DNA from 3 places in the Arthrobacter sp. UYEF36 genome. Region 2 is predicted to be linked to each of the others. Evidence: riboswitches for the same ligand, from Rfam matches in the RefSeq annotation. Region 2 holds a riboswitch; each other region holds the start of a gene.
What was found. A riboswitch is a leader RNA that binds a small molecule or an ion and turns the genes downstream of it on or off. The one in region 2 is predicted to bind cyclic di-AMP.
Positions count from the first base shown of each region.

Region 1: linked by a shared signal. The riboswitch ahead of ABIB29_RS10065 (NlpC/P60 family protein) and the one ahead of ABIB29_RS05980 (NlpC/P60 family protein) in region 2 are both predicted to bind cyclic di-AMP.
Region 3: linked by a shared signal. The riboswitch ahead of ABIB29_RS10440 (aggregation-promoting factor C-terminal-like domain-containing protein) and the one ahead of ABIB29_RS05980 (NlpC/P60 family protein) in region 2 are both predicted to bind cyclic di-AMP.

Region 1 covers NZ_JBEPOX010000005.1:208,331-211,594, forward strand. The annotation lists gene ABIB29_RS10060 (HNH endonuclease) at 1-330, opposite strand, end outside; gene ABIB29_RS10065 (NlpC/P60 family protein) at 551-1,342, opposite strand; cyclic di-AMP (ydaO/yuaA leader) riboswitch at 1,652-1,821, opposite strand; gene ABIB29_RS10070 (M23 family metallopeptidase) at 1,959-2,780, opposite strand; cyclic di-AMP (ydaO/yuaA leader) riboswitch at 2,785-2,993, opposite strand; gene ABIB29_RS10075 (iron-dependent transcriptional repressor DtxR) at 3,163-3,264, opposite strand, start outside.
Region 2 covers NZ_JBEPOX010000002.1:423,874-427,137, forward strand. The annotation lists gene ABIB29_RS05975 (dihydrofolate reductase family protein) at 1-399, shown strand, start outside; gene ABIB29_RS05980 (NlpC/P60 family protein) at 457-1,215, opposite strand; cyclic di-AMP (ydaO/yuaA leader) riboswitch at 1,220-1,390, opposite strand; gene ABIB29_RS05985 (hypothetical protein) at 1,594-1,863, shown strand; gene ABIB29_RS05990 (AfsR/SARP family transcriptional regulator) at 1,860-2,369, opposite strand; gene ABIB29_RS05995 (hypothetical protein) at 2,406-2,555, shown strand; gene ABIB29_RS06000 (hypothetical protein) at 3,016-3,264, shown strand, end outside.
Region 3 covers NZ_JBEPOX010000006.1:24,483-27,746, reverse strand. The annotation lists gene ABIB29_RS10455 (phosphatase PAP2 family protein) at 1-100, shown strand, start outside; gene upp (uracil phosphoribosyltransferase) at 113-748, shown strand; gene ABIB29_RS10445 (VOC family protein) at 846-1,223, shown strand; gene ABIB29_RS10440 (aggregation-promoting factor C-terminal-like domain-containing protein) at 1,259-2,029, opposite strand; cyclic di-AMP (ydaO/yuaA leader) riboswitch at 2,031-2,188, opposite strand; gene ABIB29_RS10435 (sensor histidine kinase) at 2,341-3,264, opposite strand, start outside.

The DNA.
Region 1 (3,264 bases), on a different contig from region 2:
GACGAGGTTTTCCCAAGAATCCGCGCCGCCCCTGGATTTGGGCTGAACATGATCGATGGTGTGGGCGGCTTTGCCACAATAGGCGCAGCGGTGTGCATCCCGGCGGAGCACCCCGCGGCGGCTGACGGCCGTCACGGTGTTGTACCGGGGCCTGATGTAGCGATTCAGGAGAATCACCGACGGCCGGCCCAGGACGTCCTGCGGACCGACGACGGGATCGTCGCCTTCCGCCACGACACTGGCCTTTCCAGTCAGCACAAGGACGAGCGCCCGGCGGAAGGTCACAACCGCCAGCGGTTCATATCCAGCATTCAGAACGAGAGTGCGCATCCGCATACCTCTTCACGGCCGCACCCGCCAGGGGCACGAGGGCCGGCTGCCCTCTGCATGGTCGGGCTATGGATCGACAAAACAAGAGTAAACATGGAGATGCCAATTCACCGAATCTTTTTTGCCCGCCCCGCCCGTATCCGCTGAAGTTCACGTCTTGGCAACGCAAAGGACCCCCGCCGGATTGCGGGGGTCCTTGGTGTTGCTAGCTGTTGCTGTCTTAGCCGCCGACGCGGATGAAGACCGGGCCGGAGCCGACGTTGACGCTCTGCAGGGAGGTGGTTCCACCGTTCCAGCCGCCGTGGACGGCCTTGCCGCCGCCGACGTAAACAGCGATGTGGGCCAGACCCGATCCGCCGTTCTGGTAGTAGGCGAGGTCGCCCGGCTGTGCCTCGGCGGCGCTCACGGTGCGGCCGAGGGACAGGTAACCTGCCGGCCAGCCGTGGTAGTTGATGCCCGCAGCAGCCAGCGAGTTCGTGGCGAGGGCGGTGCAGTCCTGGCCGACGCCGAGCTGGGCGTAGGCGGCAGCGGCGATCGTGGCGCCCATGCCGCTGGCGACGGCCGGAGCCTTGGTGCTGGCAGCGGTGGTGGTGGCGGCCGTCGTGGCGGTGGCGCCGACCTTGGTGCTGGCGGTCCTGGCCGTGTTGCCGGCGTCGGCCGTGGAAGTCTCCTGGACCTTCACAACAGGCTTCGGGGCCTCAACGACGGGTGCCGGGGTGGTGGTGACGGCCGGCTTCTCGAAGGAGATCGCGATGGTCGAAGCAGCCGAGATGGTCGCGGGGGCGGCCGACTGGACTTCGAGGGTGGAAGCGGAGGTGGACTCGCGCTGAACGTTGGCCTCAGCAGCGTTGGCTGCGATTCCACTGGTCAGGACGAGGCCGGAGGCAGCAGCGATAACTGCGGCCTGGCGACCCATGCCACCGGCGTTGTCGCCGACGGTCTTGGCAATGACGGCCAGCGAGTTGGTCTTGGTGACCTCGGCGCGGTGCCGTGCGTTTGCACGAGTAGTCATTAAGTTCTCTCTTTCGTGATCCTGGGTCCGCGCTTTTTGGGCGCGGGCTGAGGACGCTCCGGCATCTTGGGGGTACGCCGGATCGCCCCGAAATGGGTTACTTAGCGAAGGGTGTACTGCGAAGACGCGCCAAAAGCGGGAACTGCTTGCAGGTGCATGGCCTGCGGGCCGGACTCAGCAGAGATTGAGTCGGCGGTGTGAGATCCGTTCCGGGCGCCGGCAAGGGCAGCACGGAGGTTGGATTTCAGCGGGCTCGTTAGAGCCGCGCAAGCGCGGTTAAGCGCAGCATTGTGGCGTGAAGACACGAAAGTAGCCTCTCCCAATGCCTGCGAGGTGAGCTGTCGGATTCGGATGGGAGTCACCCGGCCGCGCTGCTTCCTGGGAAGCTTTGCGACTTAACCCCAAGGCCTTCTTTCGAAGGCCAAAATTGGTTCCCCCGCCCCTGCCAGACGATGTAATGCGAACGGACCTTGAGCGGTGGCAGAGCTAGGCAATCCACTCAAGAGCGCCAACTTCGGAAAAGTTGGCGTAGGTCAAACGGTACAGCAGTTGGGGCTCAATGTCACATTCAGATCACGGCGTGTCACAAGAATGCGAGAGCGTCCCATCAGCTCGGTTAGAGCCAGCCGGTCGGATCGACGACTTCGCCGTTGATCATGACCTCAAAGTGAAGGTGGCAGCCCGTGGAGGCGCCGGTGGTGCCGCTCATCGCCACAACAGCGCCGCGGGTGACCTGCTGGCCCACCTTGACGCTGGCTGAGGACAAGTGGTTGTAAGTGGTCTCCAGGCCGTTGCCGTGGTCGATCACCACGCGGTTTCCGCCGCCGTGGGGATGCCATCCGGTGAAGGTCACGGTGCCGCTGGCGGCCGCAAGGACCGCGGTGCCGCACTGTACGGAATAGTCCTGGCCGCGGTGGAACTCCCCGGAGCCGCCAGTAATGGGGCTGACGCGGTAGCCGAAGGGCGACGAGGAATTCATTTGAACCAGGGGCGCCCCGAGGCTGCCGGAGGAGGCGGCGCGGGTAATGGAACCAGCGGACTGGGCGCTCAGCAGCTGCTTGAGCTTGCCGTCCGGGTCACCCTGGGTGGTGACGGCGGTGCGGTTGAAGTCAATTTTGGCCTCGGCGGCGGTGACATCCGGCTGGACCGCGGCAGAGACGGATCCGGCGGAGGTCCCGGCGTCGGTGGCCAGGACGGGACCCGTGGCGGGGACGGTGACGGTAAGGACCAGTCCCGTGGCAGCCAGTGCAATGCCGGCCTTTTGGCCGACGCCGCTGGCCGCGGCGAAGTCAGTCACCTGGCGGAACGGGCTGCGGCGGCCCCGGCGCTCATCACGGTGTGCGTCGCGTGGGCGCTCTGCCGTGACGGCGACGGCCGGACGCGGCTCCGGCGCGGGACCGTGCGCACGACGGCGGCCCCTGGTGGTCTGGATGGTCAAGAACGGTTCCTCTCTGGAGAGCCTGCGAAGTTAGCTGTCGGATTCGGGTCAGAGAGATCAAAGACCCGGTCCGCCGTGGCAAGCATCCAGGCACAGAGGCATCAAGGAACTTCCCTGCTGGAGAGTGCTTGCCGCTGACGGACTTCACCCCAAGGCTGTCGAACAGCCGGAAGTGGTTCCCCCGCCCCTGCCAGAAGGTGGTTCTGCGTCTGATCCGCTGGCAGAGCTCGGCTCGGATCAGATAACGCTTTGGTATCGGTACTAGTGATCCACTATAGGGGATTAAGCCGTGCAGTAATAAATCCGTTACCGACCTGTGCACAACTCATGGGTGGTCCCACGAGTTGCCGGTGAGCTGTAGTCAGTTGCCGGTGAGCTGTAGTTAACCGACGGTAACAAAGACGTGGGCGGCCACCTCGGGCGGGAGCTCCAGGGCCCCTTCGATGTCCGGCACGCGCACGGAGATGTACTCCCCCACCCGTTC
Region 2 (3,264 bases):
GACCAGGACCCCTCAAGCACTCCCACAGAGGCCGACTTCGCGGGCATCTGGCGGGACATGCCGAAGATCGTCCACTCCAGGACCCTGGCGTCGGCCGGGTGGAATACCGAGGTGGTCCGCGAGGTCGCCGCCGAGGATGTTGCGAGGCTTAAGGAAGGGCCCGGCGGTGATCTGGCGCTGGGCGGCGCCAATCTGTCCGCGTCTTTCAGGCGGCTCGGGCTGATCGACGAGTATCGGGTGTATGTGCACCCGGTCCTGATCGGACGGGGCACGCCCCTCTTCCAGGAGACGGACGTTGTGACGCCGCTGCGGCTGCTGGAGAGCCGTGCGTTCGGCAACGGTGTGGTGTTGCTGAGGTATGCACCGGAGCCGGACGCCGGGCACGCTGAAGGCCGGTGATCAACTGCCCCCAAGGCAACCGATCGACCGGCCTTCGACGTGCTGTGTGCGGTGCTGCTAGCCGGCGCGGACGAACGTCACGGGACCGGTGGCGGTCAGCCAGGACAGCGGGTGCGTCATGGTGGCGTTGACGCCGTTCATGCCGCCGCTGATGGCCTGGCCGTTGCCGGCGTAGATGGCGACGTGGCCGGACTGGACGATGATGTCGCCGGGCTGGGGATCAGCGACGACCTTGCCGTACTTCATGAACGCCGTCGGGCCGATGTCACCGACCGCGATGCCGGCAGCGTTCAGGGCCTTCTCCACCACGGCGGTGCAGTCCTGCGTGATGCCGATCTGGCCGTACGCGACGGCCAGCAGGGTGGCGTTGACTCCGCCGGCTGCCGGGGCAGCGGCGGGGGCGGGTGCTGCCTGGACCTTGACCGTCGCCTTGGCGGCGGCAGCGGGGGCCGGAGCGGGTGCTGCCGGAGCCGCAGCAGCCGGGGCAGCAGCTGCCGGGGCCTTCGGAGCGGCTACGGGCTTGGGTGCCTCGACCACAGGAGCCGGGGCAGTCTCAACGGCCGGGCGCTCGAACGTGATCTGGACGGCGGAGTCCGCCATGACCGGCGCGGAGACCAGGCCCTGGACGTCAACGGACGACGCCGGCGCGGAGTCTCGCTCGGTCGGTGCATCGGCTGCATTCGCGGCCATGGCGCCGCTGAGCACCATTCCGGAAGCGGCCACGAGAACTGCGGCCTGGCGGCCGATGGTAGCGGCGGCGCGGCTTTTGCTGCGAAGATCGGCGCGTTTGGGCGCACGGGTATTGCTAAAAGTCATTAAAGGAGCCTCTCCCAATGCCTGCGAGGTGAGCTGTCGGATTCGGATGGGAGGCACCCGGCCGCACGCTGGCCCGATCATGCCGGGCCGTGCGGCTTCACCCCAAGACCCCTGGAGAACAGCGGGTCAAAATTGGTTTCCCCGTCTCTGCCGGACGTTGCTGCGAGTTATCCCCAGGCCGCGGCAGAGTTAGGCAATCGGCTGGGGAGAGCCCGTCTCGGAAACAACAGGCACCTAACAACGGTAACGGAATGATTACGGAGTGTCACATCGGCATCGTGGCGGGCTGCGGCGACCGGTGTGCGGCCCGCCCCGCCGGACCCCGGCCGCAGGCATAGGATGATGCCATCACCGTTCCCCCGAAGCGGAGGCCCAAAAATGGACAGTCCCGACCTCATCAGGCACTGTGTCGCCATCTGCCAGCTGAGCAGTCAGCCGCCGGAGGACTTCACTGTCAACACCGAACTGCTGGTGCTGGACAACGGGGAGGTCCACGTGTCCACCTGGGACGCTGAGCCCCGTGACGGCGGCTTCGACGTGCACGTCCTGAACGACCGCGTGGACGCCCTGGGCTTTATGGTGATCACGGATTGGGAATTCTTCGACGAAAAGGCCTTTGCCGTGGTGGAGCGCCGGCCGGGACGCTAGGCCCGATCCGTCTCACTGGCGGGGACCCGGGACACGCCACGGACCCGCTCCAGCAGCCTCGGCGACGGCCGTAATCCCAGCTCGGTCCACAGCAACGAACTGTATTGCCGAAGGTACTCGTGGGCGGCAGCGACATTGCCCTCATCGAGGCAGATGTCGATAAGGACGGCGTGCACGGATTCACGGAGCGGCTCGATGGCCTTGGCCCGCAGCGCCGCATCGATCCCTTCCGGATAGCGGCCCAGGGTTCGCAGCCGGACCGCCAGCGCCTCCAGTGCGTGCAACTGCACCTGGCGAAGGCGTTCCCGCTCTATCAGAAGCCAGTCTTCATCCCACTCCGGCAACAGGTCCCCGGTGAGCGGCGAACTGTTGGTGTCTTCGACCAACAACTCCCCGCCGGGTGCCAGCAGCCTGGCGGCCTGCGCCCGGCACAACTGGAGATCCGTCACCACGCCGTCGCCGAGCGCCAGTTCGCTTCGACCCGCCGAAATGAGGGACCCGTGCACCGAACGGATTCTCCACAGCGCAGTGCGGAGGCTTCCGTGGCCATGATCCGCGCTGGAATCCGCCCACAATTTAGCTATAACCGCCTGCCGGGAGCATTTCACACCGTCCTGGCGGGCAATTGCGAGAAAAGCCAGGACGCGCTGGGCATGAATGGGCAGCTGAAGCTCTTTATGCGCGAGGAATAGGGAAAAACCGTTCAAGAGGAGCAGGCCCGGTTGACCCTCCGATTCCGAATCTGCGACGGAACTTTGACTTACTGCAGACGTCATTTTATTACCCCACGGAGATATGACGCGGAAAGATTCAGGAAACGGCCACGGCATACGCGGCGATCGGCAACATTGCTACGCAGCGTTGACGTCTAGGAAGGAACTTGGGCGGATCATTTCCGCCATGAGAGCCGATTGTTCCGTGATATTACTGCGCCTCTGGCGGAACCCACAAGGGGTGTTTATTCGGGTACGCACCGCAAACGGCAGCCGGCGGGAATGGGTGGTTTCCGGGACTGTCGAACTCGTTATGTTGCTCGAAGCACTTATTACCGAGCTTGAAGATGAGCCCGTAACGGGAATGGAGACAGAAGATTGACGGTGGAAAACACAGAAGTCCCCGAAGCTGAAAACAATATCCCGTAAGGAGGGTGTCATGGACGCACAGTCCGGCTTCACCGGCGAGACTCTGTTCTCTGGCCTGTCATTGGCCGAGCCTCCCGCGACCCCAGCTTTTGCCCAGGCCGCCGCCCCGGAGGCGGTCTTGAACACGCCCTTCCCGGCCAGGTTCATGACGGAGGCCTTTGCCCCGGAGGTCGAAGAGGCCGCGGCGTTCTATACGGAACTCGAAGACGAAGATTTTGTGGATGCCCTGGACCAGCTCATCAACGACGCTGCGGCCCGC
Region 3 (3,264 bases), on a different contig from region 2:
GGTCCACCTGCGCGACGGTGCCGCCGGGACCAGCGCTCCGGAGGAAAAGGACGACGTCGGGGCCCGCGGTCCGACGGGCGGGCCCCCGGCCGCCGGGTGATAGTTTTGACCCATGCGCACTCTCGTTGTGGACCACCCGCTGGTCGCCCATAAGCTCACCGTTCTGCGGGACAAGAACACCCCGTCCCCGGTCTTCCGCCAGCTCACCGAGGAACTCGTCACGCTGCTGGCGTACGAGGCCACCCGCGACGTCCGCACCGAACCGGTGACCATCGAGACGCCGGTCAGCACCACCATCGGCACCGCTTTCACCAAGCCCACCCCGTTGGTGGTCCCCATCCTCCGGGCCGGACTCGGCATGCTCGAGGGCATGACCAAGCTGGTCCCCACGGCGGAGGTCGGATTCCTGGGCATGGCCCGCGATGAAGAGACCCTTGACATCATCACCTACGCAGAGCGTCTCCCCGAAGACCTCACCGACCGTCAGATCTTCGTCCTGGACCCCATGCTCGCCACCGGCGGCACGCTGCGCGAGGCCATCAAGTTCCTCTTCAAGCGCGGCGCTTCCGACGTCACCTGCATCTGCCTGCTGGCCGCCCCGGAAGGCCTGGCAAAACTCGAAGAAGAACTCGCCGACGCGAACGTGACGATTGTGCTCGCCTCTATCGACGAGAAGCTCAACGAGAAGTCCTACATCGTGCCGGGTCTGGGCGACGCCGGCGACCGCCTCTACGGCGTCGCCGGGTAGTCCAGCCACCCGGCGTCGGACCTGCCCTCGCGGCCGGACCCGCGCGAGGGGGGCCCTAACCTCCCGGAACACACCGCCCGGTACTGGCCTGAGCCCCATGGACTGGAAACTTGAACTTGTCTTTGTTCCGGTGTCCGATGTGGACCGCGCGAAGGATTTCTACGTCAACAAGGTTGGCTTTAAGGCCGACTTCGACGAGCGGCCCATGGAAGGCATCCGATTCGTCCAGCTGACCCCGCCGGGCTCCGGCTGCTCGATCGCCATCGGTGAGGGCCTCTCGGACGCCCCGCCGGGTACCGCCCCCGGCCTTCAGCTCGTGGTCAGCGACATCCAGGGGGCCCACCAGCAGCTCAAGGACAACGGCGTGGACGTCAGTGACGTCGATGTTCAGGACTGGGGGCATTTTGTCCACTTCGCCGACCCTGACGGCAACAGATGGGCGGTGCAGTACCTCCCCAACCGTCCCAACGGCTAAGCGGCTGGTCTGGCTGGTCTGGCTGGACCAGGGGGTTAGTACCAGTTGTTGGCGTAGTGGAAGTTCAGTGCGCCGCACGGTGAGCCGTAGCGATCCTTGACGTACTCCAGTCCCCAGTTGATCTGGGTGCGGTAGTTCGTCCGGTAGTCGGCGCCCGCGCTGGCCATCTTCTCGGCCGGCAGCGACTGGACCACGCCGTAGGCGCCGCTGCTCGGGTTCGTGGCAGTGGTCTCCCAGTCCGATTCCTTGGTCCAGAGCTTCATCAGGCACTGCATCTGGCTCGGTGCCCAGCCATAGGAGCCCAGCTGGCTGGCCGCGTACGCCTGTGCGCCCGCCGGATCATTGACCGCAACGGGGGCGGGTGCGGGCGCAGGGGCAGGTGCCGGGGCGGGTTCCGGAGCCGGGGGTGCCGGGGCCGGGACTGCCGGGGCCGGCGCTTCGGCCGGCGCCACCTCGGCCGCCGGGGCTGCAGCGTCGCCGGTGGGGAGGACGGCCTGGTTCTCGACCCGGACACGTTCAAAATCAAGGTGTGTCAGCGGATCCGCCGTGGCGGCTGCCTGCGTGGAACTGTCCGCGCCGGCGTTGCGGGCGGCCGTCTCGGACGCCTGGCCGGCGGCGCCGGCCCCCACGAGCACCGCGCAGGCGGTAACAACAACGGCCGCCCGGCGGCCGGCCGAGCCGGCGTTGTGGGCAAACCGGGCCAGGGCTGAAGCGGGCTTGGCCGGTTCGGCGCGGTGGCGCGACTGCTGGGAGCCCGTCGTCGGTGCGGCGCCGTCAGGGCGCGTTTGTACCTTGGATTCAGTCATGAGTGCCTCTCAACGCCTGCGGAGTTAGCTGTCGGGTTCGGGTGAGGTCACCCGGCCGCACGGAAACTCACGTGTCGGCTTCACCCCAGGGGTGCGATGTGCAGAAATGCCCGGGAACTCTGGGTCCCCCGCCTCTGCCTGGTCCAGCGGGATCCGGGAGGCGGCAGAGCTTGGCGTGCATCCGGATATGCGGCCTAGTGGTGACCGCACCCTAAAAACCGTACAGGAGTCGTCCGGCTATGTCACATTTCGGTAACAGGAATTCCGACGGCGGCGGGGCGGCTTGCGCGTTGACCGGCGACGGAGGGTCCTCACCCGGCGGGTGGAGCCTCCGGCAGCCGGACGGTGAACTCGGTCCGGCCGGGCCTCGAGACCACACCGACAGTCCCGCCATGGGCCGCGACAATCGACTGCACGATCGACAATCCCAGCCCGCTGGTTCCCTCGGCGGAAGCGCTTGTGCCGGGGGCCGTGGTGGTGGCGACCGCGGCAGCTGCCTCGGGCGACCGCGGCGGGTGCAGCGGACGCCGCGGGAGGGAACCTTTGCCGGCTGCCGGCGTCGTGACGGAAACAGGATTCTTGCGGGACGCGTCCGCGCGCGTGAAGCGTGCAAAGACGCGGTCCACAAACTCGGGGGCGATCCCGGGGCCGTTGTCCGTCACGGTCACCACGGCATATCCGTCCGGGGATCGCTTCACGCCGGTCACCACCGTCGTGCCGGGGCCGGTGTGCTTGCGCGCGTTGGAGAGCAGGTTCGCCAGCACCTGATGCAGCTGGGTCGCGTCACCGCGGATCACCACAGGCTCTTCGGGGAGTTCCAGATGCCAGACCCGGTCCGGGGCCATGACCTTCTCATCGCTGACCGTCTCGATGGCCAACTGGGTGAGGTCCACCTCGCTGAGCCTGAGCGGCTGGCCCTCATCCAGCCGGGCGAGCAGGAGCAGGTCCTCCACCAGGGTGGTCATACGCTCGGACTGGCTCTGCACCCGGGCCAGGGACTTCTGGCCGTCCGGGGTGAAATGCTCGGTCATCCGCATCAGCTCGGTATAGCCGCGGATGGCGGTCAAGGGGGTGCGCAACTCATGCGAGGCATCCGCGACAAACTGGCGGACCTTCATCTCGCTCTTCTGCCGGGCTTCGAGGGCATTGGAGACATTTTCCAGCATCATGTTCAGTGCGTGGCCCACACTGCCCACCTCGGTTCCCGGATGCGCTGCGGACGCCGGCACCCGCAC